Linked DNA regions of Luteolibacter sp. LG18. The protein of the gene in region 1 interacts with the protein of each later gene in a pairwise test. Links are inferred from orthologs where the notes say so. Each region holds a gene or a part of one and is shown in the gene's direction. Other genes may lie near its edges. The genes, in order: llg_RS04815 and def.

The links.
Region 2: the proteins of llg_RS04815 (region 1) and def interact in binary tests that used the Escherichia coli proteins (3 or more experiments, as listed by UniProt). The link is inferred for Luteolibacter sp. LG18 from one-to-one orthologs.

What each region holds. Positions count from the first base shown.
Region 1 is NZ_AP024600.1:1,137,505-1,140,680, reverse strand. Bases 4-2,864 are described here. They hold llg_RS04815 (aspartate-semialdehyde dehydrogenase), read left to right. Parts: upstream 4-863; coding sequence 864-1,865; downstream 1,866-2,864. Other genes in these bases: llg_RS04810 (polyprenyl synthetase family protein), read left to right, coding at 2,171-2,864; llg_RS04820 (glycosyltransferase), read right to left, coding at 4-706. In the rest of the region: more of llg_RS04820, read right to left, coding at 1-3; more of llg_RS04810, read left to right, coding at 2,865-3,052; llg_RS04805 (hypothetical protein), read left to right, coding at 3,065-3,176.
Region 2 is NZ_AP024600.1:139,633-142,691, reverse strand. The notes cover bases 220-2,963. They hold def (peptide deformylase), read left to right. Parts: upstream 220-1,184; coding sequence 1,185-1,742; downstream 1,743-2,963. Other genes in these bases: mntR (transcriptional regulator MntR), read right to left, coding at 2,865-2,963; llg_RS00565 (hypothetical protein), read left to right, coding at 1,833-2,831; llg_RS00575 (biopolymer transporter ExbD), read left to right, coding at 733-1,149; llg_RS00580 (MotA/TolQ/ExbB proton channel family protein), read left to right, coding at 220-726. Outside these bases: llg_RS00585 (hypothetical protein), read left to right, coding at 1-48; more of llg_RS00580, read left to right, coding at 52-219; more of mntR, read right to left, coding at 2,964-3,059. UniProt on the Escherichia coli protein: Removes the formyl group from the N-terminal Met of newly synthesized proteins. Requires at least a dipeptide for an efficient rate of reaction. N-terminal L-methionine is a prerequisite for activity but the enzyme has broad specificity at other positions.

The sequences.
Region 1 (3,176 bases):
CCAGCAGCCGCCGCGCGGCGGCGCGTTCCTGTCGCTGCCAGGGTCCCTCCGGCATTTCATAGGGGATGTGCCGCACCCAGCCCTCCGGAAACACGCCGGACTCCCGGGCGGCCTGCTCCATCCAGCGGGAGGGGGCGATCGCCGCCACCTGCTTGCCGCGGTAGATCCGTTGTTTCGCCGCGTGGTTCAGGCGCGCCAGCGGATGCGGATCGGCGTCCACCGTTCTCATCCGCCCCGCCGCGGCCAGCCAGCGGTCGAGGTTCGGCCCCAGGTAGGGGCTGGGGCCCGCGAAGGCCGAGATGTCATGCAGGCTCCACACCACCGGCGTCCGGAAGTCCCGGATCTCCGCCAGCGAGGCCACCCGGCCATTCACCCAATGGAAATGCACCAGATCGTAGCCCGCTCGGTCGATCGCCGGCAGGTAGCCGCGCGGGATCGCCTGGAAATCCACCGCCTCCCGCTCCCGCCCGGACAACCACCACAGCGCCTTCGCCGTGTGCTGCACCAAGTGCCCGCGCAGCGCGCCGCGGGCGCGTTCCGGCTCCAGCACCTCCACGCCTTCCCAGCCCACCAGCGATTCGCGGGCGAGGAAATGGGAGTCCACCCCTATCTCCAGCAGCGTCTTGTGCAGGCGGTACGCCGCCATCCCCGGCCCACCGTAGGCGGCCATGACCAGATGGGCGATTTTCAAAGGGGCGGCGGCCATGCCTTTGATCTAAAAGCCCGCGCCGCCGTGATCCACGAAATTCCCATGGCCTGCCCGCTCCCGCCCTCTCCCGGAGGATTCGATTGCCAGACGCCCGAAAGCCGGTAATGTCCCGCGCCCCGGGCGCGTCGCCCGGAGCCCCATTAGCTCATTGACCATGAATGCGGAACCCCACGTGGCCATCGTCGGCGCCACCGGCGCTGTCGGCGAAGAAATGTTGCTCTGTCTCGAACAGCGGAATTTCCCGGTCGGGAAACTCACCCTGCTCGCCTCCGCCCGTTCCGCTGGCAAACGCATTCCCTTCCGCGGTCAGGACGTCATCGTCCAGGAGCTGACCCACGATTCCTTCGCCGGTGTCGACATCGCGCTGTTCAGCGCCGGTGGTGGCATCTCGCTGGAGTTCGGCCCGTCCGCCGCTGCCGCCGGCGCTGTGGTCATCGACAATTCCTCCGCCTTCCGCATGGACCCGGGCGTCCCCCTCGTCGTGCCGGAAATCAATCCCGAGGCCGCGAAGAACCGCCCGAAGGGCATCATCGCGAACCCGAACTGCACCACCATCATCTCGCTGATGGCGCTCGCGCCGCTGCACGAGCAGTTCGGCCTGAAGTCGATCATCGCCTCCAGCTACCAGGCCGTGTCCGGCTCCGGCGCGCAGGGCATCGTCGAGCTCGAGGAGCAGGTGAAGGCCATCGCCACCGGCGGTGACTTCACCCCGCGCGTCTACCCGCGCCAGATCGCCTTCAACGTGATCCCGCAGGTCGATTCTTTCACCGACAACGGCTACACCAAGGAAGAGCTCAAGATGCTCAACGAAGGCCGCAAGATCCTCGGTCACGACGACCTGAAGGTCTCCTGCACCTGCGTCCGCGTGCCGGTTTACCGCTCGCACTCGGTGTCCATCACCGCCGTTTTCGACAAGCCGGTCACCCCGGACGCGGCCCGCGCCGCCTTCGCTGGCAAGCCCGGCATCCAGGTCGTGGACGACACCGCGAACAAGGTCTTCCCGGTGCCGCTCGACACCACCGGCAAGGACGACTGCCTCGTCGGCCGCATCCGCCAGAACCTCGTCCTCGACAACGCCCTCGACCTCTGGGTCGTCGGCGACCAGGTCCGCAAGGGTGCCGCGCTCAACGCCGTGCAGATCGCTGAAATCCTGTGAAGGAGTTGAGACGCTGTCCGGCGAATCATCTCCACTCACATGTCCGGGCCTTTTCGGACGGAATTAACAGAATTTTCAGAATTAACAGAGAAGGAGAAGTGGCCATGGCATCACATGCCCACCTCTCTTTCTCATTCTGTTAATCCTGCAAAATTCTGTTAATTCTGTCAAAATCAGGCCGGACCAACGGGGAGTTGGCCAGCTTCTGAACTTCTTAAGAGTGGATGGTTGAGAGAAAGACCACCGCTCCACGCGGGTCGCTCTCTCCATTCCGAAATCCGCCTGCCGCACTCCGAAATCCCTTCATGGAACTGAAACCCTACCTCGCCGCCCGCGCCAAGGACGTCGACGCCGCGCTCGACCAATTCCTGCCGAAGAAGACCGCCGCGCCCGCCACGATCCACGCGGCGATGCGCTACACCGTCTTCGCCGGTGGCAAACGCCTGCGCCCGATCCTCACCCTCGCCGCCGCGGAAGCCTGCGGCGGCAAGGCGGAGGACGCCATGGCCCCGGCTTGCGCTGTCGAGGTCCTGCACACCTACTCGCTGGTCCACGACGACCTGCCGTGCATGGACGATGACGACCTGCGCCGCGGCCGCCCGACCTGCCACAAGGTCTATGGCGAAGGCATGGCCGTGCTCACCGGGGATGCCCTGCTCACCGAGGCCTTCTACATCCTCGCCCAGACCCCGGCGTCCGAGCGCTACGACGTGCGCCACTACGTCGCCGAGCTCGCGCTCACCGGCGGCTCCCGCCACCTCATCGGCGGCCAGGTCCTCGACCTGGAAGGCGAAGGCCAGAAGCCGTCCAAGGCGCGCCTGCTCAAGATCCACGAGGCCAAGACCGCGGCCCTGCTGACCGCCTCGCTGCGTCTCGGTGGGATGACCGCGAACGCCACGCCGAAGCAACTGGAAGCCCTCACCACCTTCGGCCACGCCCTCGGCCTGGCCTTCCAGGTGATCGATGACATCCTCGATGTGACCCAGTCCACCGAAGTCCTCGGCAAGACCGCCGGCAAGGACGCGGAGGCGGCCAAGACCACCTACCCGGCGCTCTTCGGCCTGGCGAAGTCCCGCAAGGAAGCCGCCCGCCTCACCAAGGAAGCGCTCGATGCCCTCAAGCCGCTCGGCAAGAAGGGCGACCGCCTCGCCGAGATCGCGCACTACCTGCTCGACCGGGAGTATTGATCCGCTCCACCGATGAACCCACCGTCCCCACCCGCGGTTCCCGCCGCCCGGCGACGGTGGTTCACCGGAATCTGGATGGCCGCTTGGGGTGCTCTCGCCGCCCTGAATGCGTTCGTGTCTCCCA
Region 2 (3,059 bases), 1.0 Mb from region 1 along the record:
ACCCTCGGCAAGGAGCCGCTGGAGGTGACGATCATTTTCTATTTCTGACCCATGACCCTCGTTTCATTCCTGTCCGCCCAGGTGCCGGATTCGCCCGGCGCGCTCGAGACCCTCGGCAAGTTTTTCCGTGAAGGCGGCTTTTTCATCTACCCGCTGGTGCTGGCCTCGGTGGTGGGGGTGACGGTGATCGTGTTCAAGGCACTGTCACTGCGCCGCGCGACGGTGGTGCCCGAGGATCTGGCGAGGAAGATCGAATCGCTGGAAGGAGACTACGACCACGACCGGTGGCGGGTGATCCAGGGGGAGTTCCAGCGTGGCACCAGCATGCTGGGCCGGCTGGGGACGGTGACGGTGCGGCACGCGGGCAAGGAGCAGGCGCAAATCACGCACGCGGTGGAAGCCGCGGCGCGCGGGGAAATGGTTCACCTGCACTCCGGGATCCAGACGCTGGATGTTCTCATCGCCGCCGCGCCGCTGCTGGGGTTGCTCGGCACCGTCAGTGGTTTGGTGTCGGTGTTCCGCGGTCTCAGCGATTCCACGGACAATCTCGCGATCGCCCGTGGCATTGCCGAGGCGCTGCACACCACGATTTTCGGAATCTCGATCGCGGTGGTGGCACTGGTCGCCCACGCTTGGTTCGTGCGCCGGATCGAGCTCATGACCGCCCGGCTGGAGAGCGTGCTGGCCGATCTGGCCCGTTTTTGCGCGAAACCCTCCAATCCCTGACCGGTCGTGAGGTTCCAACGTCCGCCCAAGATCCAGAAGACGGCACAGATCGTGCCGTTGATCGATATCCTGCTGGTGCTGCTGATCTATTTCATCGTCACCACGCAGACGAAAAAACCGCGGGACGTGATGCGGATCGAGTTGCCGACGGTGCACGAGCTGCCCTCGGACAAGGAGGGCGCGTCCCGCTCCGTGATCCGGGTGGATGCCGCGGGGCAGGTGATGCTGGACTCGCTGGCGGTGCCGGACGGGCTGCTCGACTCCTACCTGCAGGCGTTCATGAAGAAGAATCCCGGTCGCAAGCTGGAGCTGGAGGCGGACAAAGGCCTGCCGATCGAGCGGCTGCTGGGCATTTGGGATGCGTTGACCAAGGCGGGCATCCAGATTAAGGACGTGCCCGCCCGCATCCGCAGGCCGGAATAACGGCTCCTATACTGCCTTCAACCGCCCCTCCCGCCATGATCCTTCCCATCGTCCAATACGGCCATCCGGTCCTCCGCCAACGTTGCAAGCCCGTGACCGAGGTGAATGACGAGCTCGTGGAGCTGGTGGGGGACATGCTTGAAACCATGGTGGATGCGAACGGCGTGGGCCTCGCGGCTCCCCAGGTGGGCGTGGACCTGCGCCTGGCGGTGGTCGATGTGTCCCACGATCCCGAGTGCATTTCCTATCTGCGGGTCAATGGCGAAGACGCCGACCTCGAGTCGATCATGCCGCTGATCTTCATCAATCCCGAGCTGGAGTTCGGCGAGGAGAAGGAAGCGGGCGCGGAGGGCTGCCTGAGTATCCGCGGCATCCGCGCGGAGGTGCGCCGTCCGCTCGACGTGAAGGCGACGCTGCCGCAGCTCGATGGCACCACACTGGTGGTCGAGACCGACGGTTTGCTGGCCCGCGCGATCCAGCACGAAACGGATCATCTCAATGGCGTCCTGTTCACCGACCGCTTGCCGGCGGCGACCAAGGTGGCCATGCGTAACCGTTTGAAAAAGCTCGCTCAGGAATTTGAGAATAGTTGAAATTCCGTGAAGGGGGCTCGACTTCGCAGGGGGGGGAGGATATGACATGGGCGAACTGCAGTTTCACCAGATCCCGATCCCCCTTCTGTCATGAGCAATCCACGAGGTATCTTCGATTCCTTCCCCGGCCAAGCCCCGGCCCCGAGTCCGTTCGCGTTGGCTCCGGACCAGGCTCCGGCCAGCCCGTTCGCCGCGGCACCCGCGACCACGCCGGTCAGCCCGTTCGCGGCTGTCCATGAGGCCTCGCCGCCGACCAACCCGTTTGCCGCGGTCACCGAAGCCCCTCCGGTGAGCCCCTTTGCCGCCGTGGCGCGTCCGGATTCCCCGTTTGCCACGGCTGACGATGTGAATGGCGCGCGTCCACTGGAGCCGGGCAAGCCCGCCCGCCTGCCGGAAAAGCGCAAGGCCGAGAGCCCGTTCCAAGCCGCCGACCCGAAGGAAGGCTTTGGCTTTGAAGCCGCCGCTCCCGCTCCGGTGGCCTCCCAGGTGTTCGCGCCGTCCCCGTTCGAAGTGGCTCCGGCCTCCTCGCCCTTCGCGGTCGCCCCGCCGCCGCAACCGGCTCCCGTCGCCACGCCGGTGGCCTCTCCGTTTTCCCTGGAGCCTGCCGTTCCCGCCACTCCTGCTCCCGCACCTGCCCCGGCGGCTACGTGGAGCCAGCCGCAGGCGGTGCCAGCTCCGGCCCCCGCGCCAGTGGCGGCTCCAGTGCAGGCCGCCGTTCCGGCGGTGGGCGGTGCCATCGGCGGGGAATCGGATTCCGCCAGCATCCGCCAGCTCGAACTCCGCGCCATCTTCGGCGTGGACCGTGAAATGAGCCCGGATGAGATCCTCCAGCGCGCCCGCGCCTTGCCGGGCATCCGCCACATCGCCCGCGTGGCCAGCCAGGACATCGCGACGATCGATTCGCTCAAGAACGTGATCGCCAACCTCGGCTTCGGTTCCGGAGGCCTGCGTCTGTTCGCCGGCAGCGTGCCGGTGGAGTTCATCCGCGAGGGCAACGTCATGCTCGCGGTGCAGACCGACGGCGGTTTCGCTCCGGGCGTCCGTGAGACGCTGATGATCGTGGGCCGTGAACTCGGCCGCTCCGCCTGAAGCGGCAGTCTTTGAAAGCTCTGCCGCTGTGAGTCAGTGGCAGAGCTTGCGGACCCGGTCGAGGAACTCGCGGTCCGCTTCCAGGGCATCCGCGACGGCCCGGATGACGTCCAGGGTCGGGCGGGAAACGTGGTGCTCCATGCCTTCCACGTCCCGGTAGATGGTTTCCTCATCGATGCCGAAGAGGCGGAGGAAGCGGGTGAGCGTCTCGTGGCGCTCGATGATCGC